2 regions of the Acinetobacter seifertii genome follow, and region 1 is predicted to be linked to the other one. Evidence: predicted binding sites of a transcription regulator. Region 1 holds the regulator's gene; the other holds the start of a gene.

Region 1 (15,496 bases):
AACTTTTTTGTGCCGAGTTTTGGTAGCCTAAACGTCCCATACGGAGTGCTGTAGCATACGGCAAATAGTATGACCCTTTGATTAAAGGCAATAAATGATGTTGATGCCCAGTCAAAAAACAACGACAAACTGATGGACTCGCCCCGACTAGGAACATTACCAGTGGCGTTAAACGAATAAAGTTACGAATAAGTCCAAAATAACGGTGACTACGATAATCTTGCAGACTGAGTGATTTTAATTTTTCGTCAGTTTCATGTGCCTGCAAAGCAGAAAAAAGAGAATCTGGAAAAGATAAATTATAGTGTACGCCCGAAATCGTCTGCATACGGCGACCATAACGAATACCCAAACCACGGCGATAAAGCGTTTTAAAGCGACCAATATTAGAAGTACCGTATTGAGCTAAACGAATACGTTCTTCGTTGTCATCAAGCATACATGGCATAGACAACGGCCAGAGCTTTTCACCATTTTCTAAATGACGATGCACAACTGCATGAATATCGGTGAGTTCATGCAAGGCATCACCAATGGTTGGCTGTGGTGAAGTAATAAACTCCATCAACGCTTCTGAATAGTCAGTCGTAATTTTTGGATGTGTTAAAGCTGAACCTAATGCCTTTGGATGTAACTCTTGTGATAAGAACCCATTACTTTGCATACGTAGGCTTTCACGTTCTATTCCACGTAACATGCCTTGTAGTAGCGACGAATCCACCCAAGCAGGAATAACTGATTGAGATGGTGTAGTGGGTTGACTCATGCATTTGCTCGCTTATAAAAGATCACTATATACAAAATCGTGACATGATATGGATGTTGATATGATCACATCATTTCAGTTTGGCAATTTTTATCACAATCTTGTTATTTAAGACACGAAAGAATTGTGATTTTATTGAAGAATAATTGCTAAAGAGTTGTCAATATCATGAACGATCAAGACATTTTAAACTTCTGGTTTTCACCTGAACACCGTTCACTTTGGTTTGCAAAAAGTGATGATTTTGACAAAAAAATCCGTGATCAATTTGCAGACATTCATCATCAGGCGACTCAAGCAGAACTTTGGTCTTGGCGAAAAACAGCAGAAGGTCGTCTTGCAGAGATTATTGTGCTAGATCAGTTTTCTCGCAACATTTATCGTGATCAACCTGAATCTTTTGCTTATGACAGCCTCGCTTTAGCTTTGTCACAAGAAGCAATTAGCTTGCAACTCGATGCACAGCTTAATCCTGACCAACGCTCATTTTTGTATATGCCATTTATGCATAGTGAATCAAAATTGATCCATGAGTTTGCTTTAAAGTTATTTCAACGCCTCGGCAATGAAATTAATTTAAGCTTTGAGAAAAAGCATAAAGTGATTATTGATCGCTTTGGACGTTATCCTCATCGCAATGCCATCCTCGGACGTGTTTCAACACCAGAGGAAACCGAATTTTTATTAGAACCGAACAGCAGTTTTTAAGACTGCTCTATTTTTTAATGCTGAGTTATCCATTCTTCCATGCTCAGCTGGGAGTTCACCATGAAATATCTCTCTCTTTGTTTAGCTTTAGGCACTGCCTTAACTCTAGGTGCTTGTTCTACCATACCTAGCAAACCAAAAACTTTCGATCAACTTGGCCAGTTTTCAGCCTATCCGTTAAATGCACAAACGTTCCGAATCAGCTTCCAAGCTGACTCAAACATGAGCTATGGAACAGCTGAAGAAATTACCTTGGTGAAATCAGCACAAACGACTGTACAAAAAGGCTTCCGCTTTTTTAAAGTACAAAATGACCCAAGTAATCAAAGCCAGAAACCACCTCGTCAGGCCGTGGTTTACCCAGCTGCGCCAAGCTTTTATCCGTATGGATATGGGCGTCGTTATCCGGGTTTCTGGCATGATCCATTCTATGATTTCCCACAAGTGGTCAATATCGACCCTGTTCAAGTGTCGTATACTATTGAATGTTATCGGGATCAAAAGCAGGCTCCGCAGGACGCTTTTGATGCAACATTAATTCTCAAATCTATCGGACAAAAATATGGCTTAAGCCCGACAGGAGAATTGCTGCCACCGCCTGAGCCTCCAGTAAAACAAAAATGAATAGGATGACCGTATGAATATGGCAGAAGAAGTACACCATGCACCCAATCTGAAGCGCAGCAAATACTTTGCGACGATGGCGCTGGTTATTGTTGTAGTGTTGTGGATTGGGTTATTGGTTGCCAATCGCTTTTTGCCAGAGTACAGCAACTTAATTCATATTTTAATGTTAGGTGCGGAAGCTGGCGTAGTGGGTGGACTCGCAGACTGGTATGCCATTACCGTTCTGTTTCGCAACCCATTTGGTAAGCTTCCTATCCCTAAATTTTTGCGCGATCATACCGAAATTATTCCGCGCAATAAGGCTCGTATTGCAGAGTCAATGGGTCGATTTGTGCAGGAAAACTTCCTGTCACCTCAAGTGGTTGAACGAAGCTTAGAAAAAACCGACCTAAGTCTTGCCATTGGTCAATGGCTAGCAAGCCCACAAAACAACACACAAGTGGTACAGCTCATTCAACAAACGGTACCGAAAATTTTTGAATTTGTGAGCCAAGAGCAAATTGCCAATTTTGTGCAAAACAACAGCGTGCAATGGGTACGCAATACACAAGTCAATAAACTTGCCAGCGAAATGTTACGTGCAGTCTTGGAAAATGACTTCCACCAAGACGTATTGCAGCGTGGTCTCGATATCGCGCATGAGTGGGTCGTACAAAACCCTGATAAAACCCGTGAATTGACCCGAAAAATGTTTAAAGCGCTGGGTGTCTGGTCACTGGCAAAGGGTGCAAGCTGGATTGGTATTGATGTTCAGCAGCGCACGATCGACTCACTGATTGAAAAAGTAGAATCAATGCTAGCTGACCCTGAACACCCATGGCGGCAAGAAATTGAAACTGTTGCTCACTCTCTCATGCTTGAGCTGGCAAAACCAGATAGTGTTGCGAGCCAACGTCTAAATAGCGGTAAAGATGCACTGTTAGATAGTCCTCAAGTCCTAAACTTCATTAGCGGTGCTGTCACAATTTTATGTGATGCCATTAAAGAAGATTTAATGAAAGAAGACTCTGGCATTGCAATGAACCTACGTGCAGCAATCCAGCAACTCGGTGAAAACCTTGTTCAAAATACCAAAGTACGTGAAGTTCTCAACAAAGAAATGACAGGGCTTGCACTGACTTTTACCGATCAATATAGCCATAAAATCATACGCTATGTGAGTGAACGCATTCATGAATGGGACTCACGTGAAATGATTGGAAAAATTGAAAATGAAGTCGGTGGCGACTTACACATGATTCGCGTAAACGGCGTTGTAGTTGGCGCATTTATCGGTTTAACTCTAGGTGTAATCCGCGCAGCAATTGAATCGATTTTATAACCCTAATCATTTCTTTAAGAGAACAACATGCTACAGCTTCAGTCAAAATTGCCCGCACAAGGGGTCACTATTTTTAGTACCATGACGGCAATGGCACAGCGTTTGGGTGCACTTAACCTTTCACAAGGTTTCCCTGACTTTCCTGCACCTCCTGCTTTGCTCGAAGCCCTCTCACAGGCAACTTTGGCTGGACATAATCAGTACCCACCAGGTGATGGCATTCTCGCTCTGCGTGAACAGCTTGCTTTACAGTTTCAACAGCGCGACCAACTTCAACTTGAACCTGTCACACAAATCACGATTACACCTGGCGCGACCATCGCTATTTTCTGTGCCATACAAGCCTGCATCAACACAGGTGATGAAGTGATTATTTTTGACCCGAGTTATGACAGCTACGGCCCTTCTGTTCAACTAGCAGGTGGTAAAGCTGTTCATATTGCTCTGCAAGCACCTGACTTTAAGGTTGACTGGCAGCAAGTTAAAGATCTGGTCAATGACAAAACCCGTATGATTGTGGTGAACACGCCCCACAATCCAACTGGCACCATCTGGGAAGAACAAGACTGGTTAGAGCTTATTGAACTGATTCGAGATAAAAATATCGTGGTTTTATCTGATGAAGTGTATGAACACTTAGTTTTTGACGGTCAGCAACACTTTAGTGCCTTGCATTTTCCAGAGCTTAGAGAACGTAGTTTTGTGATTGGTTCTTTTGGGAAAACCTTTCATGTGACAGGTTGGAAAACAGGTTACTGTGTGGCTTCACCTGAATTAATGCGTTTATTCCGTCAGATTTACCAATATGCGAATTTCTGTGGCACGACACCTTGTCAGATTGCCCTAGCGCAATATATGCAGCAACATCCAGAACATATTCGGGAACTTTCACAGTTTTATCAAACTAAGCGGGATCGATTTAATCAGGCAATTCACAATAGCCGTTTTTTACTTAAACCGTCTCAAGGCACTTATTTCCAAAACCTTGACTACAGCCAGATTAGACCCGATTTAAACGATGTTGAAATGTGCCAGTTTCTTGCCGAGCAACATAAAATTGTGGCCATTCCAGTTTCGGTGTTTTACCAACAAGCGCCTGAGTCTTTACGCCTCATTCGTTTCTGCTTTGCTAAAAATGATGAAACATTGCAAAAAGCAGGAGAAATCTTGAATGAATGTTAATAAATTTAGAAACTTAGCATAGCAAAACACTACAAGAAATTTCCTCTAAATATGCTAAGTTGAATATCTGCCCCGCTCATCAAAGAGATGGGCGATGGAGAATACATGCCACCAAGACAGTCTTTAATTCATCAGCAAAATCTATGGAAAACATTTTTTGTTTTCTTATTGCCACTCATTGCAACCAATATTTTGCAGAACTTGTCCGGCACCATTAACACCATTTTTGTTGGCCAAATGATGGGGGTCGATGCAATTGCCGCAGTTTCTGTATATTTCCCCATTTTGTTTTTACTGCTGGCTTTTATTATCGGAATTTCAACGGGTACGACTATTTTAGTCGGGCAAGCATGGGGTGCGCAGGATATAGAAAAAGTTCAAAGTGTCGTAGGGTCTACTCTGTTTATGACCATTATTGGCGGTATCATTACCGCAATTATTGGTGTGTTTTTTGCCCATGATATTTTAGAGATTTTAGGCACCGACCCAAAGGTCATGCATCTCTCGTTGCCTTATGTGCAGTGGATGTTGGCAGGTAGTCCACTTCTCTTTGTCTATATTATCTATACCTCTATTTTACGCGGTGTAGGTGACAGTACGACACCTTTACTGGCACTTGCTTTAACTAGTGTAATTGGCGTAATTATTACCCCTATATTGCTTAAGGGTTATTTTGGTTTTCCTGCTCTCGGTATTATTGCACCGGCTATAGCGTCTATTATTAGTTATATTGCGATTCTAATTTTTCTGGCAATTTACCTAAACAAGAAAAAGCATCCGCTTCGACCGAACCGCCAACTTTTGCAGCATATTCGTCATAACCCAGACTTAAGCAAAATCATTTTGCGCCTAGGTGTGCCAACTGGTATTCAAATGATTACCACCTCTATGGCAGGACTCGTGATTGTAGGTTTAGTCAACCGTTTTGGCGCTCATGCGACAGCTGCATATGGTGCTGTGAACCAAGTACTCAACTATATTCAGTTTCCTGCTTTATCAATCTCAATTGCAGCTTCAATTTTTGCAGCACAAGCCATTGGTGCAGGTAAATCAGACCTACTTGCACGTGTTACCCGCACGGCTCTAGGTATGAACTTTTTATTTACAGGTACCCTAATCGCACTGGGCTATCTATTTTCAAAATATTTAATGGCTTTATTCATTACCGACCCAACTGTGGTGGTGTTAGGGCAGCAACTTTTATTTATTGTACTTTGGGCAATTTTGTTCTTTGGTGCAGGTGCCATTTTTGCATCCATCATGCGTGCTAGTGGTACCGTAACAGCCCCAATGCTATTAAACATATCGGCTATTTTATTTATTGAAATTCCATGTGCTTACTGGTTTAGCTCAATGTGGGGACTTAAAGGGATTTGGTTTGCTTATGCCTTGGCATTTGTCAGCCTCTGTATTGTTCAAGGCTTGTATTATCAGTTTATTTGGAAGAAAAAGAAGATCAAAGTTCTTATTTAGAATGCATTAAGCCTTATAAAAAAAGCCATCAAATGATGGCTTTTTTACATTAAAAGTTATTTCATTAATTTGGTCACAATGGTTGAAGCACGTTGGTACCCTGTCGGGAATAAACGTTGGAATGCATCCAGAATTTTTGCATCACTACCAATGAGTAAACGACGCTTATTTTTCAAAACTGCATCCAAAATTTGACGAGCCGCTTCTTCTGGTGGGGTACGCAATAACTTGTCAAAATTTTGAATCGATTTTGTCGGATCCATACCCAAAGTGTTCAAGCTATCGCTCATTTTTGCAGCTTTCGCAATGTTGGTACGAATACCGCCCGGATGTACGCACAAAGAACTCACGCCACTTTTTTCAATATCTAACTCTTGACGTAACGATTCGGTAAAACCACGCACAGCAAATTTAGTCGCGTTATAACCAGACTGAGTTGGCTGAGCTGTTAAACCGAATAAGCTGGAAATATTGATAATGTGACCATCTTGAGTTTGCTTAATAAATGGTAAAAATTCTTTGGTCCCGTAAACCACGCCCCAAAAGTTAATTCCAACAATCCACTCTAAATCTTCGTAGGTTGCGCCTTCTACAGTTGAACCTAAAGCAACCCCAGCATTGTTAAAAATGAGATTAACAGAGCCATGATCTTGCACGGTTTCCTGTGCCCACTGCTTTACTGCTTCGCGGTCAGAAACGTCTAACTTTTTGGTTGTTACAGTAATATTACTGTAGGGTTTTAATAGCTCAACAGTTTTCTCTAAACCCTTTTCATTAATGTCACTTAACGAAAGATGGCAGCCTTGTTTCGCCAAGAGAATTGCTAATTGTTGCCCAATGCCAGAACCTGCGCCCGTGATTGCAGCGACTTTGTTTTTAAAATTTTTCATTGTCCATCCTTTGTTTTTCGATTTGCACAACCGGTTCATTGCATGTGCATTTTAGACTCTTTTAATATAATTTTGACAATAATCATTGTCAATATAGTACACTGTAATTTCAGATAGATTGGCACAATTCTGCTGACCGCTTTATCATAGGCCTCATATTTGCCGAAAAACCGATAAATCAGGAAACCATTTATTTATGGCGACAAACGACTCAACCAGTAAAAAGAAAACAAAAACTGTGAGTAAAGAACGTCAGTTCAAAGGGTTATCTCTTTCTGAGCGTAAAGAAGCACGCCGTGAAAAACTCATTGAAGCGGGTATTGCGACTTATGGAACCCTTGGCTTTTTTTCAGTGACGGTAAAGGATGTCTGCCAAGAAGCAAAACTCACCGAACGCTATTTTTATGAATCTTTTAAAAAGAGTGAGGACTTATTCCAGACCATCTTTTTAAAAATGATTGAAGAGTTACAGCAAAACTTAATGCAAGCTGTGATTAAGGCGGCACCCGATCCAGAAAAAATGGTCGATGCAGGCTTAAGAGCACTGCTGACCACCTTAAAAGAAGATCCTCGTTTAGCCCGTATTGTCTATGTTGACGCAGTTCTGGTTCAGGAATTACATAATCAGGCCACCATTCAGGAAACCCTTGCTCAGTTTGACCGTATGATCCAAGCGTTCGTTATGCTGACCATGCCGCAAATACAGCATAAGGAAAATGAGCTATCTTTAATCGCAACTGGCTTAAACGGATACGTGACACAAATTGCGATTCGCTGGGTGATGGGAGGCTTTGAGCAGTCTCTGGAGCAAGTTTTGACAGCTTGCCGTATTGTTTTCTTATCTTTATTGGCACAAGTTTCAAAATAATATTAAAGTTTTTTGACACGACTTTGACCTAAGAAACCTATAGGAAAGCAAACTGGTAACACCTTGAATGATTTTAAGAAAATTTATGTTTTCCTGTCATCATTCGGTCATGTGCTTGCCGTATTTTTGTCACAAATTATTGCTAAATTCGATTTTATAGACTTTTCTGCAATGAAATTGTCATAATTAATCTTTGTAATAAGCCTGTCATAACTACAAAACGGTTCACCGTTAAAATCTACAAGGTATTACGCTGTGAAAGATGACTACATTTTAATTGTCGATGATGAGCTTCCTATTCGTGAAATGATCCATACTTCTTTGGACATGGCAGGCTTTCAATGTTTACAGGCTGAAGATGCTAAACAGGCTCATCAAATTATCGTCGACCAACGTCCGGCGCTTATCTTGCTCGATTGGATGTTACCTGGAGGGGTGAGTGGTGTCGACTTATGCCGCCGCTTAAAACGCGATGAAAACTTAGCAGAAATTCCAGTCATTATGCTCACCGCTCGCGGAGAAGAAGACCACAAAGTACAAGGTCTAGATGCTGGTGCAGACGACTATATGACTAAGCCATTTTCAACACGTGAACTGGTTTCTCGTATTAAAGCAGTTCTACGTCGTGCAAATGCATTAAGCGGTGAAAAAACAATTGATGCCAATGGTTTAATTCTTGATCCTGTAAGCCAGCGTGTAAGCTTTGGCAACAGCATTTTAGATATGGGACCAACTGAATATCGCTTGCTTGCATTTTTTATGACCCATCCAGAGCGTGCATATACACGTGCACAGTTGCTCGATCAGGTATGGGGCGGTAATGTATACATCGAAGATCGTACCATCGATGTACATATTCGTCGTTTACGTAAAGTCCTAGAACCTTTTGGTGTTGACCGATTTGTTCAGACAGTACGTGGTACAGGTTATCGTTTCTCAACACGTGCAGATTTAGCCGCAGGTTAACCAAAATTTATGTATGAACCCTACCCCGTCCCTGAACAGGTACGTGAACAAAAACTTTCTCGTTACAGTAGTTTATGGACGTTTGCTAAACAAGATTTACGGCTTTTATTATTTTTCCTGATTATTGCGGGTTTAGTCGGTTTAGGGGTTGGGTATTTCTGGAGCTGTATTTTTATCGCCTTCGTGGTGTTTTTTGCACTCCAGTTACGTTCTTTATATTTGGTCAATGATTGGATTGCCAATAATCCTTACGATGTTCCTCCCAACTTAAGTGGAATTTGGGGGGCATTATTGTTTAATGTGTATCGTGCTCAGCGTCAGGAACGAATTGTTCAGGCCGAAATGGTTGGGCTGATTGACCGCGCTCAATCCTCTTTAGTTGCGCTAGCTGAAGCCGTTGTACTCATTGATGATCAACATCAAATTGAATGGTGGAACCCTGCCGCAGAGCGTTTATTGGGTATTAGCCCACTCGACCGTGGTCGCAACTTATTAACGATTTTGCGCCAGCCTACTTTTATTGAATATTTTAACAACATTGATCAGGCACCTGACGGCATTAAGCTACATTCCAACTTTGATGATGATCGTTATGTGCAAGTCAAACTCACACGGTTTGGTGGTGAAAGCCGCTTACTTGTCGCTTATGACGTGACTCGTATGCATAACCTTGAGCAAATGCGTAAAGACTTCGTCGACAATATTTCGCATGAACTACGTACTCCATTAACTGTACTGAGCGGCTATATCGAAACATTTACCGACCAAGAAGATATTAGCCCACGCTGGAAACGTGCATTTGATCAAATGCAATCACAAACCAAACGTATGAATGCGTTAGTGAATGATTTATTGCTGTTATCGAATTTAGAAAACAACAAAAAAATTGCAAAAAATCAGATTATTGAAATGCCGAGTTTAATGAATCAACTCTTTGATGATGCTCAGGCTTACAATGCCGATTATGGACACACGCTCAATTTACATATTGATAGTCACTGTGACCTCATTGGTTCCGACATGGAAATTGCCAGTGCGTTTAGTAACTTAATTACCAATGCCATTAAGTACACACCAAAAGGTGGAACGATTACCATTGGTTGGCACGACGATGGTGAACATGCTTACTTTAGCGTACAAGACACGGGCATCGGAATTAACCCAAAACATTTGCCGCGGCTGACTGAGCGCTTTTACCGTGTAGACAGCGACCGTAGTCGTCAAACAGGTGGAACGGGTTTAGGTTTGGCGATTGTAAAACACGTGCTGATGCAACACGGCGCTTATTTAGACGTGCAATCTAAAGAAAATGAAGGGTCAACATTTACCGCAGTTTTTCCAAAAGAAAGACTATATAACATGACCTAAAATTACCCCTCACATATAAAAAGCCGACTCATGAAAGTCGGCTTTTTTGTGAAAATCACACTCTGTCTATTTAGAAGTCGAGCAATACGACTTGATCTGATTTTTCTCTATAACGTTTAAGAAGTTGGTAGCGAAAGTATTACTTTGACGCAGTGCATCTCGATGATCTCCACCATCAATCGTTTGATAAATCGTTGGTTTTTTTAATTTACATAACTGTTGGTAATAAGCATATGTTCCTCTCGGGTCAACTAAATGGTCTTTAGAACCCTGCACGATCATTAACGGTACAGTCGGCACCATATTTTCAATGGACTGCTGTTTTAGATAAGCCAAAAGAGGTTTTAAGTCTGCATCAGCTTTAAATATGCTCGAAGGAGATTTCTTCAAATCAGATTGAAGTTCAGATAAACAGCGGCTACGTCCTTGAGTCAGCACAGCGTTCATTTCAGGACTGACTAAGTTTTCAGGAACAATGCTTGGTTCAGCTGCTTGTGCGCCTAATAATACAATCGGGAAAAAAGCAGCCACACTAGGTTCTGGGTTCGGATTAGTTTTCACATATTCTGCAATACCTTCATATTGATAACCGCCTGGCGCAAGCGCAAGCGCTCCTTTTAAATCCAGTTCAGGCGCATCTTTTTGGCCATAAGCAGATACTGCAATTGCCGCAGCCCCACCTTGGCTATGTCCCATGACTAACCACTGTTTATTGAAATCTTTTGGCTTCAGCACATGTAATGCTCGTACGGCATCGACCACCGTATGCAGTTGGCTTTTTGCATTCATATAAGGATGTCCACCCGGTGTACCTAAACCCTGATAATCAGGTGCAACAACTGCGTAGCCTCGTGCAAGCCAACTATCTAAAGCTTTAGAAGCAACTTCTTGATATGAATGAACTGGGCCACCTACATAGTCACCCGAAGGTGCGCAGGTGTCAGCAACTCCTGTCGTACCATGTGCCCAAGCAAGTATAGGCCAGCCATTTTTAGGTGGTGTTCCTTTCGGTAGTAAAATAAATGCTGAGGTAACGATAGGTTCACCGTTCACACCTCGACTACGATAATTTATTAACAAACGCTGATCGGCGTGAGGAAATAAATTCGTTACATCTTGCTGTGCTATAGACAGTATTGAACCTGGTTTATCGTTCACAATTTGCTTGTTCAAATCTGTAATTGACGCAGCCATAGCAGAGCCAGACACTAAACAAGCACTACTAAATAAAATTTTAAAAAACGAATTACTTTTTTTAATCAAGGGATTACTCCTCTACTTTCTAATCAATTCAAGTTGAACTTATAAAAAATATGCCCCTATTGCATATAACGAACCCAACAAGAGGCAAATGAAAGAACTTATATACCAAAATAGATCACTATTCCCACTAAATCTAGCCTTTAACCACGGAAATGCCAAACCACGCAAAATAAATATAATCGCAACGAGAGAAATAATAATTTTTTCAAACGGCAAACTGATAAAGCCACTTGCTGCACAAAAAGCATAAAAAGAAAAAATACAAAGAATAAAACCAACCGAAATTGCCATAAAATTCGGATACCAATCACCTCTTTCAACCATCTGGACAATACTTTTTCCAGCCCCTAAAAACCGAAAACCATTTGCTCCCCAGAACACACAAATAAAATGAAGTAATGCAGCACAGAATGTTAATATCGCAGCAAGATATAGTGAGACGTTCGGAAGTAAGTTCATTAGATTTTATAGTAATAAATATATGTGAGACTTATTATACTCAACTATAAAATATATAAAACTTATTAAAAGTTAAAATGAGATTTAGCTTGATATTTAAAATATTAAATACCAAGCACAGATCATATAATTATTTGCTCTCAAACTCTTTAAAATCAGCTTTTCTGATTTTTGCGTGAATACCTTTAGTTTTATCTACAACTTGTGAAACTTCAAAATCTGTTGCAGCACTTAAATACGCATATGCCGTCGCTTCATCAATACCATATTCTTGGTTTAAGAAACGGATGGCTTCACGTGTAGATTTCCTCATCGCCTCATCTAGATCTTCGTCAAGTCCCGGCGTAATCCAAAACTCAGCATTTTCAGCTAAAGGTTGTTTTAGCTCTTTGCCCGGTATTTTGTCTTTACCAGCTTTAAGCAAGGTAAATTTTAGTGTTGCACGTGCTGAAGCTTCGAGTGCAGTTAATGCGACTTCACCATCCCCTTGTGCGAAATGGCTATCACCCGTATAGAATAATGCGCCTTTGACTTGAACAGGATAATAGGCTGTTGAACCTGCACCTAGTTCATTAATATCAATATTTCCGCCATACATTGCAGGTGGTACAGAGTGAACAGGTTCAGACGTATTGGCTGCTACCCCCATAATTCCCATAAAAGGATACAGCGGGAAACGTATTGATTTACCCGATTCTGTTTTTAATACACCTTCGTACTCACCTTTAGCATTTTTTTCAATTGGAGTGAAAATCGATACATTTCCATAACGTTCAGGATGTTCAGCCGATGCATTTTCTTGCTTTGCTTTCTTAGGAAACTCACCCACTAAAGCACCTTTACCATGTCTATTTGAAATAACACCGTAAGGTACACGCGGCTCAACTTTAAGTACTTCAACTTTTAAAATATCGCCGGGGTGTGCGCCTTCAATTGCAACAGGACCTGTCACAATATGTGGCCCATCTTTATGAAAATCATGCTTTAAATTTGACTGCGTAATTGTTTTTGCTTCTTCCAATATTTCATTAGATTTTACACCTTTCGATTTAAAGAACTTTTCAGCATTACGCCCTTGGTCTTCAAGCAAACCTTCATGAGAAACCGTATCAAACGTCACAACACTACCCGACGGAACAGTAAGCACAGGTTTAGCATCTCGATTTGGTAAATATCCCCATGTAATCGTATTTAAAGTAGAAGGAACATAATAATTACCTTTATATTCTCCAGTTTGAATTTGAGTAGGCTGTTTTGAAATTTGATTTAAAACTTTAAAATCATCTGCATGAGTGAGTGAAATGCAAAGTACAGATAAAACCGAAGCTGTCAGCTGTTTAACATTTAACATGATTTCAGAACCTAAATATATGAAAGTTAGAGTAAAGTCCTGAATAGTTAGCAAACATTATGCCAAAGCTAATTTTTTATAATATGTAAAAGGAATTTAATGTTTATAAAAAAATAAATAATTTTTTAGATTTAAACACTTATCTTCAAATAAAATTAAAAGTACGACTTAAGTCTAAATCAAATATCTATTTTCACTTCTATTTACTAACGTTAAATATTATTGATCATTTCAATCATATATAAATATGTCTAGTGCATATAATGTCCTAATTTAGACCACTTAATAATATTATTTTAAAATAATATAAACAAGAACATAATAATATATTATATTTTTACATCACTTAAATTTAAAAACCCTGAATAACTTTATTCAGGGTTCATATTTTATATAAGTTATATAGCTTATTAAACTGTATGACCCATGCGTTCGCCCATCACAACAACAGACTCAGCTTTAAAACGCTTTTCCCACTCGACCTTATCTTTTTCAAGTAAGATAACCGCAGTAGAACCTAAATAAAAACGGCCAAGCTCAGCACCTTTTTCTAGCTTTAACTGATGATGTTGTAATTCGATACGACCTGAAGGCTTTACCTTGCCTGTTGCTACAGTTTCAATACCAGCAACAATCATAGCGCCGACTAAAACAACAGCCATACGTCCAAGTTCAGTATCAAACAAACACACCATGCGTTCATTACGGGCAAATAATCCCGGTACATTTTCAGCGGTCACCTGATTTACTGAAAATAGCTCACCCGGTACATACAACGTTTCAGTTAATGTACCTGCAAATGGCATATGAACACGGTGATAGTCGCGTGGCGAGAGGTAAACTGTTGCAAACTCACCTTCTTGGAAAGGTTGAGCAAGTTGTGGGTCGCCAATGAGTTTCTCTACAGAGAAGCTTTGGCCTTTTGCCTGAAAAACTTCGCCAGCAGTAATTTTACCAATTTGTGAAATAGCGCCATCTGCTGGTGAAACAATGCTATCTGCATTTTCGTCGATCAAACGTACGCCATCTTTTAAAGCGCGGGTAAAAAAGTCATTAAAAGATTTATATTTCAGTGCATTGCCTTGTTCAGCAATCGATAAATCAATCCCATACTTAGTTTTAAATGCTTGAATAACAGCAGTTTTTATAACTGGATTTTCACTCGCAGCAACTTTACCCACTACACGGCTCAATTGATGTTGAGGAACAAGATTTTGTGCCTTAATAAATAATTCTTTTTTTAATCGAGATGTGAAACTCACGACGGTGATTCTCCAGTAATAATAGGACTATCGAGGCGATTGCCCCATTCACTCCACGCACCATCATAGGCTTTTGCTTCCCAACCCAAAAGTCTAGCCAAAATGTAGGCCAGACCGGAACGGTGATGTGACTGGCAGTACACGACTACAGGTTGCTGTAAATCGAACCCAAGTTGTTCAAGGCGCTGCCGCGTGCGTTCAAGCGGATGCAATTTTAGATGATTTTGACGATTAAGTGCAGTACTCCACTCAAAATGAAGGGCATTTGGAATGTGACCACCGCGTCGCGCTGCTAAGCGGATACCACTATATTCATCAATTGTTCTACAGTCCCATAACTGAATACTTTCTTGCTCGACTTGCTTTCTTAGTTCCTCATAGTTCACTCGGTACTGAGCAGCATGCGATAAATCAATTTGAATTAAATCGGCAACAGGAGAAACTTTTTCGACTTCTGCCGTTGTGGGTAAGCCTGCTCCTAACCATGCATGAATACCACCATTAATTAAACTGGTACGCGTAAATCCTAAGCAATGTAAATTCCAGATTAAACGCCCAGCCCATGCCCCGCCTTCATCGTCATAGACCACAACGTGATGATTTGGTGAAATATTCAATTTTTCAATCAACGCTTGTAAGCCAGATTCATCAGGCAAGATGCCAGTGGCTTCTTCATGTTGAGCCACCAACCATTTAGGCTGTAAATGAATTGCATGTGGAATATGAAGTTGCTCATAAACAGATGCACGGCTCAAATCCACGATACGGATATATTCATTGCCTAAATAAGGCACTAGCTCTTCGGCTTCTATGAGTAAATCAAGTTTAAAATCAGGAGGGGTCATCGTCATGGTTACTTTTTATACCAGCTTAATTTCATCTTAGCATAAGCTTATATCTATCAAACTCTGATTTTCTGCTACCGTTTAGCAAAAAATCAGATATAAACATTCTTAAGCAACGAGTCTTTGCCAAGTCGTCAAACGACATTG
Region 2 (15,496 bases), 1.1 Mb from region 1:
CGCCAACAATATTCTTACCAATATCGTGTACGTCGCCCTTAACAGTTGCCATGAGGACTTTACCTTTAGATTGGCTGCCTGTTTTTTCAGCTTCAATGTACGGGTTGAGCCAAGCCACAGCTTGCTTCATAACACGTGCAGATTTCACAACCTGAGGTAAGAACATTTTGCCTGAACCGAACAAGTCACCAACCACGTTCATACCATCCATCAAAGCGCCTTCGATTACATCTAAAGGACGTTTTGCTTTGAGGCGAGCTTCTTCTGTATCTTGGTCAATATAAGTGGTAATACCTTTAACCAATGCATATTCAAGACGTTTTTCAACCGACTCATTACGCCATTCAAGGTTCTCAGCTTCTTTAGCTGCGCCGCCTTGTCCACGGTATTTTTCTGCTACTTCAAGCAGTTTCTCAGTCGCAGCTTGACCTGATTCACCTTGGTTTTGGTTTAAGATAACATCTTCAACTGCTTCTTTTAGCTCGGCTGGAATATCATCATAAATTGCCATTTGACCAGCATTCACAATACCCATGGTCATGCCTTGCTTAATGGCATGGTACAAGAACACAGAGTGAATCGCTTCACGAACAGGCTCGTTACCGCGGAACGAGAATGAAACGTTCGACACGCCACCAGAAATCATGGCATGCGGTAAGTTCTGTTTAATCCAACCTGTGGCCTCAATGAAATCGACGCCATAGTTGTTGTGTTCTTCAATCCCTGTTGCTACAGCAAACACGTTCGGGTCAAAAATAATATCTTCAGCAGGGAAGCCGACATCATTAACCAAAACATCATAAGAACGTTTACAGATTTCACGTTTACGTTCAGCAGTGTCGGCCTGACCTGTTTCATCAAAGGCCATCACAATAATGGCAGCACCATATTGACGGCACAGGCGAGCTTTTTCGACAAACTCGTCATAACCTTCTTTTAATGAAATCGAGTTAACAACGGGTTTACCTTGTACGCATTTTAAGCCAGCTTCAATGATTTCCCATTTTGATGAGTCAATCATTATTGGCACACGTGAAATATCTGGTTCAGAAGCTACAAGGTTTAAGAAATGTACCATCGCATTTTGCGAATCGAGCATCCCTTCATCCATGTTAATGTCAATAATTTGTGCGCCAGCTTCAACTTGCTGCTGTGCAACTTCTAAAGCTTCGGCAAAGTTTTCTTCACGAATGAGACGTAAGAATTTTTTCGAACCTGTAACGTTAGTACGTTCACCCACGTTCACGAAAAGTGAGTCATCATAAATATTAAATGGCTCTAAACCACTTAAACGGCAAGCAGGGACTGTTTCAGGAACTTGGCGAGGTGCAATGTCTTTTACTGCATTAGCAATAGCGCGAATATGATCAGGTGTGGTACCACAGCAACCACCAGTAATATTAATTAAGCCGCTTTCTGCAAATTCTTTTAAGAATGCAGCAGTTTGTTCTGGTGTTTCATCATATTCACCAAAAGCGTTTGGTAAGCCTGCATTTGGGTGTGCTGAAACAAACGTATCTGCGACATCGGAAATAGTTTTTACATGAGGACGCATTGCATCTGCACCAAGCGCACAGTTAAAACCAATCGATAGTAAGTCACCATGACGTACAGAGTTCCAGAACGCTTCGGCAGTTTGACCTGTTAAGGTACGACCCGATGCATCGGTAATGGTCCCTGAAATCATGATTGGTAATTCATGACCAATTTGTTTAAAGACTTCTTTTACCGCAAAAATCGCAGCTTTACAGTTTAAGGTATCAAATACGGTTTCAATCAGAATGATATCTGCACCGCCTTCAATCAGCGCATGAGTCGCTTCAATATAGTTTTCTTTTAGTTCATCAAAGGTAATGTTACGAAAAGCAGGGTCATTTACATTTGGTGAAATTGAACAAGTACGCGAAGTTGGCCCAAGTACACCTGCTACAAAACGCGGCTTGTCTGGAGTTGAATACTTTTCACAAGCTGCTTTGGCTAAACGTGCTGCTTCACGGTTAATCTCTGGAACAAGATCTTCCATGTGGTAGTCAGACATTGAAACACGCGTACCGTTAAAGCTATTGGTTTCAATAATATCTGCACCAGCATCAAGATAAGCTTCATGAATGCCTTGAATGATTTGAGGTTGTGTCAAAACTAAAAGGTCGTTGTTGCCTTTTAAGTCATGTGCCCAATCGGCAAAACGCTCACCACGGTAGTCGGCTTCTTCTAACTTATGGCGCTGGATCATCGTTCCCATGGCACCATCAATAATCAGAATGCGTTTAGCAAGAAGCGCTTTTAGGGTGGCAAGCGTAGACATAGAAAACCCCGATCTTTTATATGAATTTAAAAATGCGGCGCTATTGTAACAGAATAGCAGCACAAATGATGACCTACGAAGGTCACGAGTCGATGAGTAAAAATTAGAAAAAAGAGCCGGTTTTATGACAAAAACAAAAGAATTTTCATGAAATATTCATCAAATGATCATGATATTGAAATATTTCATGCCCAATATGCCGAAATATTACAGTTGCTTTGTATGAAAAATAAACATATGGGTCATTTTATTTATTTTTTTGCTGTAAAAATAAGCACAAAAGGAGCTCGTAAATAATGATTTAAGTTATTGTATTTTAATAAAAAAATAAAAAATAGCGAGGAAAGGTGCATCAAATGAGGTCAAAATATAAAAAATTGACTTCATCAGGCGGCTCTTTGTCATATAATTGTCATAATTTAATTTAAGAATACAGAGGATTTTATTATCCTCTTACCGTCTGCATGAATTCTAATCTACCCCCTGTTTCGGATTCAAAACTTGCGGCAAACCTGCAAGCAAAATCGACGAATGTACACGTCCCAACACCGAAATTTTTTATGCCGGTGTTTCTGACGATTATTGTTGCAACACTTATTTATATTGGGTTTCAGGTTAGTGCTGATTTAGCGCATGTTCCACCTTTGAGCCTTTATTCGGTTATTCTTTTATCTACTGCGCTTTTTATTGCATTGGGCTTTGAATTTGTAAATGGTTTCCACGACACTGCCAATGCAGTTGCAACGGTCATTTATACAAATGCATTGCCGGCACCAGTTGCAGTCATGTGGGCTGGTTTTTGTAATTTCCTTGGGGTAATGGTCGCAAGTGGTGCTGTTGCTTATGGCATCATTGCATTGCTTCCTGTTGAACTTATCATGAATATGGGTAGCGGTGCTGGCTTTGCAATGGTATTTGCATTGTTAATCGCTGCAATTCTTTGGAACCTTGGTACTTGGTTCTTAGGAATCCCAGCTTCTAGCTCTCACACCTTGATTGGTTCAATCTTGGGCGTGGGTATTATGAACCATCTATTGAGTGCATCGACTGGCGTAACGACTAGTGGTGTAGATATGGATCAGGTGATTAAAGTAGGTAAGGCATTATTATTTTCACCTTTAATTGGTTTTGCTTTTGCAGCAATCTTATTCTTGTTGGTTAAAACTATTTTTAAACGCCAATTAGAATTATTTCAGCCACCTGAAGGTAATAAGCCACCACCAGCAATTATTCGTGCAATTTTAATCTTTACCTGTACAGGTGTAAGTTTTGCACACGGTTCAAATGACGGCCAAAAAGGTATGGGACTCATCATGCTCATTTTGGTTGGTTTAGTACCATTAGCTTATTCAATCAATAAAAACCTCGATACACAACAGGTTCAATCATTCCACCAGCTTTCTTCTCAAACTGCTGTTTTGTTAAACCATAATCAGCAAGAATTGAATGATGAAAAAGCGCGTGAAGTTTTAACTAAATATATTCAAACCAAGCAACAAACACCTGAAGTTGTACCTGCATTGGCAAGTATGACTGACCACTTAGGTGCTCGTGTTTCTAGCTATCGCGACTTAAAAGATATTCCAGAAGCTGCGATTAGTGAAATTCGTAATGACATGTATTTAAGCACAACCACGTTTAAACGTTTGGATAAAGCAGATGCTTTACCAAAAATGGATGATTCACAGAAAAAGCTTGTGAAAGATTATCGTGGTAGCTTGGATTCATTCTTACAGTACATTCCAAACTGGGTGAAAGTTGCAGTTGCATTAGCGCTTGGTCTTGGCACTATGGTCGGTTGGAAACGCATTGTGGTAACTGTAGGTGAGCGTATTGGTAAGAACCATATGACTTATGGTCAAGGTATGTCTGCTGAGCTTATTGCAATGAGTACAATTGCAGCAGCAGATGGTTTAGGTATGCCAGTTTCAACTACACATGTTTTAAACAGTGCTGTTGCAGGTACCATGGTTGCAAATAAATCTGGTCTAAACTTTAATACTGTTAAAACAATCTTATCAGCTTGGATATTTACTTTACCTGCGACCATCTGTTTGTCTGGTGGTTTATATTGGTTGTTCTTAAAGTTCATTTAAGTTGTCTGTTTAAATCTAAAAAGCCACTATGATTAGTGGCTTTTTTATTGGCATCTTTAAAAAAAAGATCGCTTTTTTCAGATAAATTCAGTAAAGAATGAATGATTATTGCAAATACTTATTGCTGTGTGACTAGCTCAAAAAATTGATGAAAGGATATAGGATGAAAACGGTTCAACTTGATCAGCTAAAACAACAATTCCCACTCATTCAAACATTACAAGATTACCAAGAAACATTTTGGTTTAACCCGAATCGTTATCCTTTAAAAGATGCACTCGCGAAAGTTGGTCTTAGCGAGCAAGATGTAAAAGACGCCGAGGCTAGGCTAGACCGTTTTGCTCCTTACTTGGCAAAAGTCTTTCCTGAAACTCAAACGCAACACGGAAAAATTGAATCCGAGTTAGTTGAAATTGCAAATATGCAACACGCCCTATCTGTAAAAGAGCAAAAGGAACTTACAGGCAGCCTTTGGCTTAAAAAAGATAGTCATTTACCGATTTCAGGTTCAATTAAAGCACGTGGTGGTATTTATGAAGTCTTGGCTCATGCTGAAAAACTAGCAATTGAGGCAGGGCTTCTTAAGTTAGAAGACGATTACAGTAAACTCGACCAAGATGCATTTCGGACATTTTTTTCCAAATATCAAATTGCAGTAGGCTCTACAGGTAATCTTGGTTTATCTATTGGTATTATGAGTGCGAAGCTCGGCTTTAGAGTGACAGTGCATATGTCTGCCGACGCAAGGCAATGGAAAAAGGATAAATTGCGTTCATTGGGCGTTAACGTGGTTGAATATGACAGTGATTATGGGGTTGCTGTAGAGCAGGGACGTAAAGCTGCAGAACAAGATCCAAATTGCTTTTTTATTGACGATGAAAATTCAACAACATTATTTTTAGGTTATGCCGTTGCGGGGTTACGTTTAAAACAGCAGTGTGAGCAAAAGCAGATTAAAATCGATGCTGAACATCCATTATTTGTTTATTTACCTTGTGGTGTAGGTGGTGGCCCCGGTGGCGTGAGTTTTGGGCTTAAACTTGCTTTTGGTGAGCATGTACATTGTATCTTTGCAGAACCCACGCATTCACCTTGTATGTTATTGGGTGTGCATACAGGACTGCATGATGAGATTTCAGTAAATGATATTGGTTTAGATAACATTACTGCTGCAGATGGGTTAGCTGTTGGTCGTGCTTCTGGATTCGTAGGGCGAGCTATGGAGCAGTTAATTGATGGTTACTACACGATTCATGATGAACGTTTATATGAGCTGATTGCACTTTTAAATCAAACTGAAAATATTCAAGTTGAACCCTCAGCAGCGGCTGGCATGATGGGGGCATATTATGTGCAAACTACTCCTGATTATTTAGCTTTGCATCAATTGTCTGCAGAGAAGTTAAAGCAGGCAACACATGTGGTCTGGGCGACTGGTGGTGGTATGGTGCCACCGGATGAAATGCAAAAGTATTTAACTTATAGTCAAAACAAATAATTAGATTAAAAAAAGCCCAATTCGAAAATTGGGCTTTTAATTTCATTATTTTTTCGAGAATTTCTTAAAAGGAAGTTTCTCTGCTGCAAAACCGTAAATAGCAGCAAAAGGGAGAGCTGTACGGGCTAAATAAGCCACACGCCATAGACCACCGTGATTGGCACCTTCCATCATTAATTCTAGAGGATGATCAAGTACAGTTTCTGGGTTTGCTACTGAGGACTCACTTCTTAAGTCATGAATCCATAGCGCTGCCATAATCGCATTGGTCGTTTCAGGGCTGAATGCTTCGACATCAAAAAGTTCAGCACCATTAAATGCTGCTTTAAGTAATGGGTTTTTGGTCACCGAGTGAGTTGTAGTAGATGGAGCAATATTAATACTTACACGTTGGCCTTGATGACGAGCAAGTGTTGCACGCCATTGTTGAATGCGTTTTGCCAAAGCATAGTTTGGTCCTTGTTCAACTACTAAGCAGTCTGCAATACCATAAGTTTTACCATTCTCACTGGTAATTAAATCTTGATAAGGCGCTTGGAAAAAACGTTTAAGTGAAAGAGCAGAAACTCCTTTCGCAGCCATTTTCTGTAGTTGTGAACGCGATTTAAATTTCTCTTGAGCTGCTTCTGCAACTTCTTGAGGTACTGCGTAAACATCGGTTGGAGTACACATGAACATTAAGCTGGTATCTGATTTATGTTCACTCACATATTGCATAATGCTATCCATTGCCATTGAAACACGGACATGTTTTTCACCGTCTAAATACGCAATAGCAGCTAAATCTAACTTTTGTGGAAATTGAACTAACCACTGTGCAATTTCTGGAAGTTGAGTCAGTAAATTGGCACCTAATTTATCTCTTAACTCTGAGGCTTTTGCTGATGAGTCAACTGATTCAATCGTAGGTGCAATAAGCGTTGCATTTCCATTTTTAATCGTATTTAAGATTTTGCCCCACACTCGTGAATTTGGTAAGTCTATTGCAATAATATTAGCTTTCCATTTTGCCAGCCAAGGTAAGGGACCCGCTTCCGATGCTGCACCAAACAACACCATAGTACGGTCTGATAAATCAAACCATTCAGGATGTGCGATAGCTTCACGTAATGCGTTTGCATGGCTTGGTTCAATAATTCCTGCATTTTCCCATTTTTGAATTTGGTCAAGAAGACTTTGTCCACTGAGTTTCTGACCTTTATATGGAACATACCATTCCGGTGCCGATTCACTTTCGCCTTTAAACTTTACTGTATTTAAAGGTGCAGACGAAGGAATGCGAAGAGCATCTTTTAAAAGGTAATGTTTGCCATCTCTAAAAAAATCAAAAAGATGATGTGCCTTATGTAACCCTTGTTTTGCAATGGTGATTGGATTGTTGTTATTAGAAAGTCCATGCTGAACAAGCGATTTAAAGTATGTTGGATAATTTTTTCGCCAGTTTTTTTCAGTCAAAATCTGTTGAGCAGTTTTATTATCTACAATAGATAAAGCTTCTGACAAAATCTCTTGGCCTGTGCGAGAAGTACTTTGCTTTTTTGTTGAAGCGTGTATTGGAAATTGTAGACCTTCTACTTGACTCTGACTGGACATAAAATATCTCACTTGTACGGTATCATTAATATACAGGTGTATACATTATCTATGCCAACGTAAAGAAACGAGTGGCAATAACTGACAAAATCAAAATTAAATTATTTATGTGATAGAGGTAGTTTGAGTGAATTTTTATGATAATTCGATCTCATTTTTACATCATTTTTTTTCACATTTTTAGAACATTTTTATGGACTTACGTTACATAAATGATTATTTTGTATAGAGCGAATTCATCAGGTCTAAACTGAAGATAAAATGTTCAAAATGTATCAATAAAAAAGATACGATGATGATTAAAAAACTAGACTTTTTTATTAAACGATAAGACTAGTGAAACGGAATAAGAAAGAATTGGGGTGAAACTAGATGGAAGACAACGTAAGATTGTCTTTTAAAAATCTTGGGGATATGGTGATTTTTTTGCACCATAATTTTCTAGTTTCGCCCCATCTAATTTTGGGTGAAACCCTTCACGTGAGCTGTAAGTCATCTTGCTAAAGGGCAAGGTCAATTCGTTACAGTCTATCTAAACCTTTAGCAACGGCCTTTTTTAGCTTGTCCTGGTGGACAAAAATCACCTGGATGATTGTGATAAGGCGAATCCGGATCGACCACCACACTGCCAGCTGGGGTATAAACTGCACAAGCAGATAGTGATAGTGTGAAAATTGCTGCTGCACAAACTAGTAATACTTTCATATTGTTCTCACTTTTTATCATTCTCCCTTTTACTATTTACTATAAAAATTATTAGATCGTTTTTCGATCTACTTTTGGTTAAGAAATATCAATACTACAAAATAGTTTTAACTTGTTAAGGTGTACGTAAAATTGTTCTAAAACCAACATGTGTAGCAGCTAAATCAAAATCTTGAGGGTAACGGCTACTGTTTCGATAACGTGAACAATAATTTTCAGCACACAAAAATGAGCCTCCTTTAATGACATATTGGGTACTGCTCATTTCTTTTTGTCTTAAATCAGAATAATTACCCATATGCTGATCATGTGCGCCTTGGTAGGGAGAGGATGTCCATTCCCAAACATTTCCAATCATATCGAATAGTTTAAAGCCATTAGGTTTAAAGCAGCCGACAGGAGCAACACTCGTAAAATTATCTTGATTCAAATTTTCAAAAGGAAATGCACCTTGCCAGTAATTTGCTTGGGGATGCTGATGTTCATCAGTAGGTGCTTGGTGTAAAGGCGTGTCGGTCTGTGAGTTTGCTTTAGCGGCGTACTCCCATTCAAGTTCTGTGGGTAAATCGCGTCCTAGCCAAACTGCATAATGCTCAGCATCATTTTTTGTCACGTAGCGTACAGGTTCATGAGGGTTGGGAAGTGCGCCATTTTGGCCATTTGGCATTTTCCAGGTATATCCAGATTTGAGTTGCCACCATTGCTGTGGGTGATGAGGGTCTGGTGAAAAAACAGCTGCCTGTTTTTGTTTTTCAGCATCGGTAATATAACCAGTTGCTTTTATGAAACTTGCAAATTGAGCGACCGTAACTTCAGTCTGATCAATCCAGAAACCTTTAACTTCGCGCTGTTTTTTCCCGAAATTAAGTTCATCAGGATAAGCTTTTTCAGAACCAAAATTAAAATGTCCATCTGGAATGAACACCATTCCAGCCGTTGTATTTTTAAGCCAACCTGCTGGAAGGCCTGTATAGCTTTTACATTGTTCAATAGAACCCAAAGCAGCCGATGGGGTGGCTTGCTTTGGTACAACTTTTTTCGTGTCATAGCTATGTTCAGACTTACTACAGCCTGCAATGAATAACAGGCTGATTGCAGTGCTTAAAAGCAGTTTCAATTTCATTTGACGTTATATTCCTGTACGCCATTTTGCTCAGTGTATTTTTGATAAACCGAGAGCAACTCTTGTACTTTTGCTGGGTAAAGCTGCGCAACATTGTGATTTTCACCACGATCAGTGGCAATGTTATAGAGCTCCCAAGTACTCGTGCCTAATTCAGGGCGACCTTGAAGCGCAATTTTCCATTCGCCTTGTTTGGCATATTTACTACCATGGAGTTCATCGGCAAAGCTGAAATTTGCTGGACGGATGGTTTGTGATTTATTTTCAAGTACAGATTTCCAAGAATAACCGCTCGGTGTATTAATGGTTCGACCTTTATATTGGCCCTGAGGGACTTGAATATGGGCATAATCTAATAAGGTTGGAAAAACGTCGAGTACAGATGCAAAGCTATGATTGGTTGCTTCTGCTTTTTTCTGATTTGGTAATTTCACAATAGCAGGTGCAGTCGTTGCACCTTCGCCAGCCGTATCTTTCCATAAGTGGAAAGGTGCCGCACTGACCTCGGCCCAACGTGGTCCAATATAGTGGTATGAAGTAGGCGTACCTACGTTTGTTACAGAGTTATCAAAACCAGATTCACTACCATATCCACCACGAATAAAACCTTCTGCGCCATTGTCAGAAACAAAGAAAATTAAAGTATTTTCATAAAGATTATTTTGTTTTAGATATTGGATAATTCGGCCCACGTTGGCATCAAGATTTTCTACCATACCTGCGTAGATTTCCATTTTACGTGCTTCAAGTGCTTTCTGTTCAGCCGTTAACTCATCCCATTTTCCATATTTCTGTGGTGCATTTTGTGTTGCAATTGGTTCTGCTGCTTCAAAGTTTGTCGGAATAATTCCAAGCTGTTTTTGGCGAGCTATACGTGCTTTACGAATAGCATCGTAGCCAACATCATAAACGCCACGATATTTGTCACGGTATTCTGCTGGAGCTTGTATAGGCCAGTGAGGTGCAGTATAGGCAGCATAAGCAAAGAACGGTTTGCCACTATTTTTGCCTGATTCTAAGTAGCTCAGCAATTTGTCGGTAAAGTAGTTGGTCGAGAAGAAGTCATCAGGTAATGCTGAAACAGGAATAATTTGACCATCTTCGGTATAAGTCGAGTTGCGTTTAAAGGCACTTGGAGCTTGTTTAAAGTGATGATCTAGACCTTGTAATAAGGTAAATGAATGATCAAAACCTTTGGCATGTGCATTGGTTTCAGGGGTTAACCCTAAATGCCACTTACCACTAATATACGTCCGATAACCATTGTCTTTGAGCACCTGAGCAATCGATAAAGAGCGTTCATTTAAATAGCCTTCATAGCCTGGCTGCCCTTTTAAATGGTCTGGTGTAAGCTCTGCCATAGCGCCTATACCTGCTAGATGATGGTCAGTACCAGAAATGAGTTGCGAGCGAGTAGGGGAGCAAGTTGGTGCAGTATGATAGTCCGTTAAAAGTCGTCCTTCTTGCGCCAGACTATCAATATTAGGCGTATGTATTTCACCACCAAAGGCTCCTAAATCTGAATAGCCTAAGTCATCGGCCATAATGAACAGAATATTGGGTTGCTTTGATGTAGTTGTTGCAGTTTCTTGTGAATTATTATCGTTACAGCCAGCTAAAGATAAGCTAAATAAAGCAATGGAAAGACTAGATAAAAGAGCTTTGTACTTCATTGTATCATCTGAATTATTAAAAGAATTGTGCACGAGTTTAATCAGATGGTTTTTGCAATCAAAACAAGGAATTGATCAAAGAAAATCAGAAAAATGTCTGAGCATTTATATTCATAAATAAATGAGAAAAAAAGAAAAGCCCTTAATGGGCTTTTCAAAAATATTCAGTTTAAAATGGCAAACGGGTAAGTTGATCTAGGAAATGCGGAATCACTCTTGGTTCAATCAAGATTGTTACAATCACGCCGTAAGCCGCACCCCATAAATGGGCACTATGGTTAATATGAGTATTGCCACGTTTGCCTGCCCAAATGCTATAAGCGACATATAAAACCGCAAAAATAATCGCTGGTACAGGAATAAAAAATACAAAAATCAGCTTCCATGGCTGAAACAGAATATAAGCAAATAGAACAGCAGACACCGCTCCTGAAGCCCCAAGACTTGCCCAGTTTGCATCATTTTTATGTTGTAGATAGCTTGGTAAAATCGCAAAAATTAAACCGCCTAAATAGAACAACACAAAGCCCATGTCATAAAAATATTGGCGATAAAAACTCTCGATAATACTGCCAAAGAAAAACAGGGTAATCATGTTGAACAGTAAATGTGTCCCATCTGCATGAATAAAGCCATGTGTGATGAAACGATCAAATTGTCCACGTTGCATTGCAGGAGGCCAGAAGATCAGACGATTCATAACATTTTGATTGCTAAAAGCAAGTAAAGACACGACGACCGTAATAATAATAAGGGTAATGGTATGGTTAAACGGCAAATTCAACATAAGAAATATTTAAAAAATGATCAATACTGGGGTCAATAATGCCATTAAAAATACAACTTGAAACCCTGTTGTGTATAAATCCGACAAATTTAGTTGATTTTTTTTAAATCCACCTCATCTTCGGTTAATATAAAGGCATCAGCTTGAGGAATATTGTTATGTCGACTGAGAACACCAACACTGCTGTTGCAGAAGAAATTCCGAACCTTTTGATTACACCATCTGCACAAGAGTATTTGCACGAATTATTGGCGAAGCAAAATACTCCGGGAATTGGCGTTCGAATTTTTGTTGAACATCCGGGTACACCACGTGCAGAGTGCTGTATGGCATATAGCGCACCAGAAGAAGTTGTACCAACGGACTATAAACAGGACTATCCTGATTTTCCTGCATACATTGATGCACCGTCTATTCCATATCTTTTAGACGCTGTAATTGATTACAACAAAGACCGTTTCGGTGGTCAGTTAACTTTCCGTGCACCAAATTCAAAAGTGCCACGTGTAGGACCAGATGCTTCAATTGAAGAACGTATTACTTATATTCTTCAAGCAGAAATTAACCCAGGTCTTGCAGGGCATGGCGGTAACTGTAGTTTGGTAGAAGTACAAGACGACCCAGAACATGGTTTAACTGCTGTATTAAAATTTGGTGGTGGTTGCCAAGGTTGTTCTGCAATTGATGTGACTTTAAAACAAGGTGTAGAAACAACTTTGAAAGAAAACATTCCTGAGCTTCAACGTGTGGTTGACCAAACAGACCATACACAAGCTGAAGGTGCTTACTTCAAATAAAATTATTTGAAAAATGAAATAAAAAAGCCTCTATATGAGGTTTTTTTATTATTCAATATAAATAATGATAATTATTATCAATATCATTTGTAATTTTATTTATCTTTGTTACAATGCGAAACTGAAAATGAGAGATGTTTAATAAATCAATATATTGGGAATACTTATGTCGAAGCGTATTATCCAGTCAGTGCTTTCTGTTTCAGTACTGGCAAGTATGATGTCTATGACTTATGCTGCACAAAGCGAGCAAGAACAAACATTAGAAAAGCCTGCTGAACCTGTGAAATTGGAAACAATTTTTGTAACAGCTGAAGAGCAGGTGAAGCAATCGCTCGGTGTGTCGGTGATTACCAAAGAAGATTTAGAAAAGCTACCTGTTCGTAATGATATTTCTGACTATGTACGTCGTATGCCGGGTGTCAATTTAACTGGTAATAGCGCAACAGGGCAGCGTGGTAATAATAGACAAATTGATATTCGTGGAATGGGACCAGAAAATACACTTATTTTAGTGGATGGAAAACCGATTAATTCTCGTAATTCAGTTCGTTATGGTTGGAAAGGAGAGCGTGATACACGCGGTGACTCAAACTGGGTACCAGCAGAAGCAATCGAGTCGATCGAAGTTTTACGTGGACCAGCAGCAGCTCGTTATGGCTCTGGTGCTGCGGGTGGTGTAGTCAATATTATTACTAAAAAAGTGACGAATGAAACCCATGGTTCGGTAGAGTTTTATACTTCACAACCTGAAGACTCTAAAGAAGGTGCATCAAATCGTGTTGGTTTTAACGTAAGTGGGCCATTGATTAAAGACGTTTTGTCTTATCGTTTATATGGTAATTACAATAAAACAGAAGCTGACGACGTCGATATTAATAAATCAATAGGTAGTACAGCAGCTGGCCGTGAAGGCGTTAAAAATAAAGATATTTCAGGCCGTTTAGCTTGGCAGGCAACAGACCAGCAAACTGTCTTACTCGATGTTTCTTCTAGCAAACAAGGCAATATTTATTCTGGTGATTCTCAGTTAAATGCAAATGCCCAAACGGATACGATTCTTTCGCAGCTCATCGGTAAAGAAACCAATACTATGTACCGTGATAGCTATGCATTAACGCATGAAGGGGATTGGTCTTGGGGTAAAAGTAAGCTCGTTGCTCAATATGATAAAACTCACAATAAGCGTCTTCCTGAAGGTTTGGGCGGTAGCACAGAAGGAAAAATTAATAATCTGGATGACAAAGCCACTTCACGCTTAGAAACGCTTCGATTAAATGGTGAAGCCAATATTCCTTTTGAATATTATGTACCGCATGTATTAACAGTAGGTACTGAATGGGTTGAAGACAGATTTAAAGATAATATTTCGACAAATCAGGGTACAGACAGTAGTGGTTCGGGTTATGGCGATCAATTAGCTAAAGGCAATCGCAGTAAAATGGAATCACGTATTGCTTCTGCATATATCGAAGATAACCTAAAATTTACAGACAGCACTGATGTGGTATTAGGTTTACGTTTCGATGATCACAGCAAATCAGGTTCTAATTGGAGTCCAAGCTTAAACGTTACTCAAAGACTCAATGATTATTTCACTTTAAAAGGTGGGGTAGCAAAAGCCTATAAAGCACCGAATATGTATCAAAATGCCGAAGGGTATTTGTTAAGTACAAATGGTAATGGTTGCCCGGCTAATATTGATTCACGTTGTTTATTACAGGGTAATGGTGATCTAAAACCCGAGACTTCGGTAAACAAAGAGCTTGGTATTCAGTTCCAAAAGGATATCGTGAATGCGAGCTTAACTTGGTTCCGCAATGACTATAAAGATAAAATTGTAGCTGGTACAAATGTTGTTGGAACAGTAGATGGTTCAAGCACCAATGTAAATACTGGCGCTGTGACCAATACCAAGTGGAATATCTTACGTTGGGAAAATACGCCTAAAGCATTAATTCAAGGTTTTGAGGGAAGCTTGGGATTAGACTTCGGTGATATCCGCTGGACTAACAACTTTACTTATATGATGGACTCGAAAGATAAACAGACAGGGAACCCATTATCTTTAGTGCCAAACTATACGATTAACTCAATTTTTGATTATGACATTACAGATCAGTTAGATGTGAATTTTGTGTTCACGCAATATGGCCGTCAAAAATCACGCCAGTTTGCCGAGAATAGACTCGAATCGGGGATTGGCTCAGGTGGAGCAAATTCTGCACTTAAGCCAAGTACTGTAAAAAGCTATAGTATTGCTGGAATTAACGTCGGTTATAAATTTTCAGATAATATAAGTACACGCGTTGGTGTAAGTAATCTATTTGATAAACAAATTTTAAGAGATAGTAACTCAATTAGCCAAACTTACAACGAGCCAGGTCGAGCTTATTATGCATCTTTAAAATATTCTTTCTAAACAAGACTTATGACAAAGGCGCTTCAAGCGCCTTTGTTATTTAAAATATCTAATGCTTTTTCAGAGTAATAAAACTTTTCTAAGTACACACGGGCACGGCGTCTTAAATGTCCTGTTGTAACGAGTTGTTGTAATACGGGTACAAGTAACTGAGTAAGTTCTTGTTGTACTAGGCTTTCTTCAATATTTAGGTCTCGCAGTAACAAGTCAAAATTACGTTCTTGGTTACGCGCGTACCACGTATAAATACCATCATGGACTTGTTGTTTTAGATAATCAGTTTGACGAATATGGTCCCAAATTTCATGCCCTAAACCAACCGTTTTGGTTAAATCTTCAGTTTCTATATAATTTTTTAAAACAGAAAGTGGCATCGTTTTAACTTTATGCCAAATATTAGCTTGAAAGTGATAAAGCTTATCATTGTCAAAATGTTGGTTTAAAACACGTTCACTCATTTGGCTGAGTTTTAAAATATTCTTTTGCAAATAATGGTT

The links. The regulator PhoB, encoded in region 1, activates phosphate uptake and scavenging genes when phosphate is short. The targets are predictions, from matches to a motif close to TGTCATNAANCTGTCATAA.
Region 2: a site for PhoB is predicted at 2,705-2,723, ahead of I8T81_RS14155 (inorganic phosphate transporter). Genes of this name have one in related genera too.

Annotation. Positions count from the first base shown of each region.
Region 1 is NZ_CP065820.1:109,210-124,705, reverse strand. It holds gene gshA (glutamate--cysteine ligase) at 1-766, opposite strand, end outside; gene I8T81_RS00570 (DUF924 family protein) at 935-1,474, shown strand; gene I8T81_RS00565 (CC0125/CC1285 family lipoprotein) at 1,535-2,098, shown strand; gene I8T81_RS00560 (DUF445 domain-containing protein) at 2,112-3,422, shown strand; gene I8T81_RS00555 (pyridoxal phosphate-dependent aminotransferase) at 3,450-4,604, shown strand; gene I8T81_RS00550 (MATE family efflux transporter) at 4,710-6,077, shown strand; gene I8T81_RS00545 (SDR family NAD(P)-dependent oxidoreductase) at 6,134-6,967, opposite strand; gene I8T81_RS00540 (TetR/AcrR family transcriptional regulator) at 7,164-7,835, shown strand; gene phoB (phosphate regulon transcriptional regulator PhoB) at 8,091-8,801, shown strand; gene phoR (phosphate regulon sensor histidine kinase PhoR) at 8,811-10,169, shown strand; gene I8T81_RS00525 (alpha/beta fold hydrolase) at 10,236-11,432, opposite strand; gene I8T81_RS00520 (hypothetical protein) at 11,472-11,891, opposite strand; gene I8T81_RS00515 (acetamidase/formamidase family protein) at 12,022-13,242, opposite strand; gene asd (archaetidylserine decarboxylase) at 13,653-14,504, opposite strand; gene I8T81_RS00505 (sulfurtransferase) at 14,501-15,349, opposite strand.
Region 2 is NZ_CP065820.1:3,064,420-3,079,915, reverse strand. It holds gene metH (methionine synthase) at 1-2,305, opposite strand, end outside; gene I8T81_RS14155 (inorganic phosphate transporter) at 2,770-4,401, shown strand; gene I8T81_RS14150 (D-serine ammonia-lyase) at 4,565-5,899, shown strand; gene I8T81_RS14145 (hypothetical protein) at 5,945-7,492, opposite strand; gene I8T81_RS14140 (hypothetical protein) at 8,033-8,197, opposite strand; gene I8T81_RS14135 (formylglycine-generating enzyme family protein) at 8,313-9,320, opposite strand; gene I8T81_RS14130 (arylsulfatase) at 9,317-10,993, opposite strand; gene I8T81_RS14125 (rhomboid family intramembrane serine protease) at 11,163-11,780, opposite strand; gene nfuA (Fe-S biogenesis protein NfuA) at 11,939-12,577, shown strand; gene I8T81_RS14115 (TonB-dependent siderophore receptor) at 12,744-14,999, shown strand; gene I8T81_RS14110 (hypothetical protein) at 15,023-15,496, opposite strand, start outside.